DNA from 2 places in the Butyricicoccus sp. OF10-2 genome. Region 1 is predicted to be linked to the other one. Evidence: predicted binding sites of a transcription regulator. Region 1 holds the regulator's gene; the other holds the start of a gene.
The links. The regulator NrdR, encoded in region 1, represses ribonucleotide reductase genes. The targets are predictions, from matches to a motif close to CACNANATNTNGTG.

Region 1 (2,467 bases):
TCCTTTTCCAAATCACTGATGCGGTGGTTAGCCACGCGGACACGCTCGTCCAGCAGCGCGACCTGCTGCTCCAGCCTGAAGGTTCGGGTGATGAGGTTATTGTGCTTTTCGACCTTCTTTTCAAGCTGTTCGATGCGGTAATTGACCAGCTTGCCGGAGACGATAATGCCGCCGGCCGTGCCCGCCAGCGTCCCCAGCAGACTCAGTCCCGCAATGATGATCTCAGCTGACACGTTTTCACCTCCTTGCTTCGCATAAGTGCCTGCACCCATACGCCGTTCGGCGGCGAAAATTGACCACGAATGGTCAACTCGGTCGAAAACTATTCCTATTTTCTTTTATTTTTCTTTGAGCGCACCCTTTTCGATGTTCGCCTGCAGGATTTTGTCCGTCAGCTCATACAGATACGCCGAGCCTTTCTCTGTGCGGCTCTGGCGGCCGTAGACCTGCTTGGCGGTCACATCGTGGTCAGCCCAGTCGCTGCCGCCGTTGCTGTTGTTGAGCAAGAGCGGCTGCAGATTGTCCATCGCGTGGGCAAAGTGCGCCTCGGCGGTCTCATCGGCCTCAAATTCGTCAAAAACAGCCATCAGTTCGCGCTTCTGGTCGTCCGGCAGGAGCGAATAAATGCGCTGCTTTGCCGCGTCCTCGCGCGTCTTCTGCGTCTGCAGACCGTCGGTGTCGTAGGCGTAGGTGTCGCCTGCGTCAATCTCCACCACATCGTGCAGCAGGCACATGAGCATGACCCGCGCCACATCCACCGGCTCGTTGGAATATTCCTGCAGCAGATACGCCATGACAGCCATGTGCCATGCGTGCTCGGCGTCATTCTCGCGGCGGCCGTGGCCGGAGAGATGCGTCTGCCGGAAAATGTTCTTCTCCTTGTCGATCTCAAGAATGAAATTCAGCTGTTTCTGCAGCCGTTCGTCCATAAATCCATCTTCCTTTCGATATGAAAAAACGGGTACAGCCTGCGCCATACCCGCCGAATTATTTATCTTTGAGGAGCGTGTTCAGCTCTTCCATAAAGGTGTTGATGTCCTTAAACTGGCGGTAGACCGAGGCAAACCGCACATACGCGACCTCATCAACCTTACGCAGCTGCTCCATGACAAGCTCACCGATGACCTTGCTGGAGACCTCGCTTTCGAGCGAGCTGAACAGCTTCTGCTCGACGTAATCGACGATCTGCTCCAACTGCATCAGCGAAACCGGGCGTTTCTCGCAAGCCTTCACCAGACCGTTGAGCAGCTTCTGGCGGTCGTACGCCTGCCGCGTGCCATCGCGCTTGATCAGCATAAGCGGCATGCGCTCCACCGTCTCGTAGGTGGTAAAGCGTTTTCCGCAGTGGAGACATTCACGCCGGCGGCGGATGCTGGTACCCTCGTCCGTCGGACGGGAGTCCACGACCTTGCTGTCTTCAAAGCTGCAAAATGGGCACTTCATCGTACTTCCCCCTTGTGAACACCGCTTCACACGCGTGGTTTGTTATCTGTCTGCTGTTATTATACTACGCGGAGTGCTGTTAAGTCAATTTTTTATTGCGATAAAGCGGCACCTTTTCCTGCACTGCCCTATCCGGTCGGCTTCTTTCTCTGTACCAGTCCCCTGCGCCGATAAACAAACGCAAAAAAGGCACCCGAACGGGTGCCTTTTCGATAGTCGTTAGATCTTGCGGCGACGGCGGAACTTCTTACGGAAGAAGCCCCACAGACCGGTAGACAGCATAACGGACGACCAGCCGCCGGCCAGGATACCGACGATCAGCGGCAGAGTGAACTGCTTGAGCGACGGAACACCGAGGATGTATACCATGCCGATGGTGAACAGCGTGGTAAGCGTGGTGTTGATGGTACGGCCCATGGTCTGCCAGATGCTCTTCTCGCCAATGACCTCAAACGGCTCCTTGCGCGCGGTGCGCAGGTTCTCACGAACGCGGTCGAATACGATGATGGACGCGTTGATGGAGTAGCCGAGGATGGTCAGTGCAGCAGCGATGAAGTTGCTGTCGAGCGGAATCTGCAGCAGAACGTAAACGCTCAGCATAACGAGCAGATCGTGAACCAGGCAGCAGATCGCAGCCAGACCACTGGTCAGCTCGAAGCGGAAGGTGATGTACACCAGCATCAGCAGGATTGCAAGGATCGAGCAGAGGAATGCCGAACGCTGCAGGTCGCTGCCGACAGAAGCGGATACGTCGTTGTTGTTGAGGATATCGGTATCGGCAAGGCTGTACTTCTCCAGCATCTTGTCGATCACGGCAGCACGCTGCTCGGAATCGATCGAGGTGGAGCGGATCAGCACGTCCTCGTTGCCGTCACCGGAGGAGGTTACAGAGGATGCGTCCACGCCGGTTGCGTCCTTGAACAGATCGCTGACCTCGGTCTGGATATCCTGCGTAACAGCGGTATGCATGTTGAACTCCATCTCGGTACCGCCGGCAAAGTCGATGCTCAGGTTGAACAGGTTC
Region 2 (2,467 bases), on a different contig from region 1:
TCCGTGCCGTAGTTGAGCGACGAGAACGGAATCTGTGCACCTGCACGCGAGTGCATAGTGTTCAGATTGTGAACCAGCGCTTCCATCGCCTGATAGGTGCCCTTGCGGGTCTCCTTATCCGCGTACTTGCGGGCAAACTTCATGCACTTTGCAACCGTCTTTTCGTCAAGCGTCTCGGAAAGTGCCTTAGCCATCGCTTCGTCGTAGCCGTTGCCGCCTGCCAGACAAGCCCACTTGCCGGTCTCCTGCTCAACACGCTCGGTCAGCGCACGCGCATCGACCTCGTTGTTGTCGTCCTCACCGAACACCTCAAGGGCCTTGGCGAGATTGTCGCGGAACAGCTTGCGGAAGGTCTTGCGCACACCCGGCGCCATCGAGTAATCGAAGTTCGGCACGCTCTGACCGCCGTGCTGGTCATTCTGATTAGACTGGATAGCAATGCATGCCAGCGCAGAGTACGAACGGATGTCGTTCGGCTCACGCAGGAAGCCGTGACCGGTGGAAAAACCGTCGCGGAACAGCTTCAGCAGGTCAATCTGACAGCAGGTGGTGGTCAGCGTCAGAAAATCCAGATCGTGGATATGGATATCGCCCTCGCGGTGCGCCTTAGCATGCGCCGGATCGAGGATAAACATCTCATAGAACTGCTTGGCGCCCTCGGAGCCGTACTTGAGCATGGTGCCCATCGCGGTATCACCGTCGATATTGGCGTTCTCGCGCTTGACGTCGTTCTCGAGCGAGGACTTGAACGTCAGATCCTCGTACACCTTCATCAGACGGGTGTTCATCTCACGCACGCGGGTGCGCTCGTTGCGGTACAGGATGTACTTCTTGGCCGTGCGGGCATGTCCGCTTTCGATCAGAACCTTCTCAACAGTGTCCTGCACCTGTTCAACGGTGGGAGTTTCGGTTCCAGCAGTCTCCTCCAGCGTTTTTTCGACCTGCTCTGCCAGCTCCTGCGCCATATCGTGATCCTGGCCGCCGGAGGCCTGTGCTGCGCCGAAAATTGCATTTGTGATCTTGTCGATCTCAAAGGGAGCCATGCGCCCGTCCCGCTTGACGATCTGCTGAATCATAAAGAAAAATCCCTCTCTCATACAAAAACCGCCTAACGGCGATTTCTTGATTATTTACTAAATTATGTAGTGGTGCATTCAATATCGCACAACATCTTGTGTCTGCTTATCTCTTGCTTATATATTCTACCGCCGAAACACCGCCCTGTCAAGGCGCTAAATTCTTTTTGGCACATTTGCAAGAAAAGCACTATTTTTATTGGAGCATTCTCTAAACTTTTCCTCTTGACTCGAAAAATTTATCAGAAAAGCGCGACAAATTCCACAAAGTTTCTCCTTTATTTTCTCCGTGGTAATTTCTCCCGCAAAAAAGCAGATACACTATATATGGTATCCGTTCTATTCCCCATCGCAAGACGAAAAAAGAACCCCGGAACAGGATTCCGAGGTTCTTTGGTTTCGATCAGAAAATGATCTTATGCCTTGCCGTTGCAGCCCAGAACATTGATCAGCTTGTGGGTAACCATGTCCTTGACAGCCTGACGAGCCGGCTTCAGGTACTGGCGCGGGTCGAAGTGATCCGGATGCTCAGCGAAGTGCTCGCGGATAGAAGCGGTGATAGCCAGACGAATATCGGAGTCGATATTGATCTTGCAGACGGACAGCTGTGCAGCGTGACGCAGCTCTTCCTCCGGAATGCCGATTGCATCCGGCATCTTGCCGCCGAACTTGTTGATCTTGTCAACAAACTCACGCGGTACGGAAGAGGAACCGTGCAGTACGATCGGGAAGCCCGGCAGACGCTTGGAAACTTCCTCGAGTACGTCGAAACGCAGCGGAGGCGGAACCAGAATGCCCTGCTCGTTGCGGGTGCACTGATCCGGGGTGAACTTGTAAGCGCCGTGAGAGGTGCCGATTGCGATAGCCAGAGAGTCACAGCCGGTGCGGGTTACGAACTCCTCAACCTCTTCCGGATGGGTGTAGGAGGAATCCTCAGCGGAAACCTTTACGTCGTCCTCTACGCCAGCCAGGGTGCCGAGCTCAGCCTCGACAACAACGCCGTGAGCGTGAGCGTACTCTACAACCTTCTTGGTCTCCTCAACGTTCTCGTCGAACGGACGGGAGGAGCAGTCGATCATAACGGAGGAGAAACCGCCGTCGATGCAGGACTTGCAGGTCTCGAAGTCCGGGCCGTGGTCCAGATGCAGAGCGATCGGAATGTCCGGGCACTCCTTAACAGCAGCCTCTACCATCTTAACGAGGTAGGTGTGGTTTGCGTAAGCGCGTGCGCCCTTGGATACCTGCAGGACTACCGGAGCGTGCTGCTCCTGGCAAGCCTCGGTGATACCCTGAACGATCTCCATGTTGTTCACGTTGAAAGCGCCAACAGCGTAGCCGCCGTCGTAAGCCTTCTTGAACATCTCAGTAGTAGTAACTAAAGGCATGGGAAT

Region 2: the regulator NrdR is predicted to act here: its motif matches at 1,164-1,177, upstream of DXB00_RS14985 (anaerobic ribonucleoside triphosphate reductase).

Annotation. Positions count from the first base shown of each region.
Region 1 covers NZ_QUMC01000031.1:29,099-31,565, reverse strand. The annotation lists gene DXB00_RS13795 (hypothetical protein) at 1-233, opposite strand, end outside; gene DXB00_RS13790 (HD domain-containing protein) at 339-929, opposite strand; gene nrdR (transcriptional regulator NrdR) at 988-1,443, opposite strand; gene secD (protein translocase subunit SecD) at 1,663-2,467, opposite strand, start outside.
Region 2 covers NZ_QUMC01000040.1:7,283-9,749, reverse strand. The annotation lists gene DXB00_RS14985 (anaerobic ribonucleoside triphosphate reductase) at 1-1,076, opposite strand, end outside; gene fba (class II fructose-1,6-bisphosphate aldolase) at 1,493-2,461, opposite strand.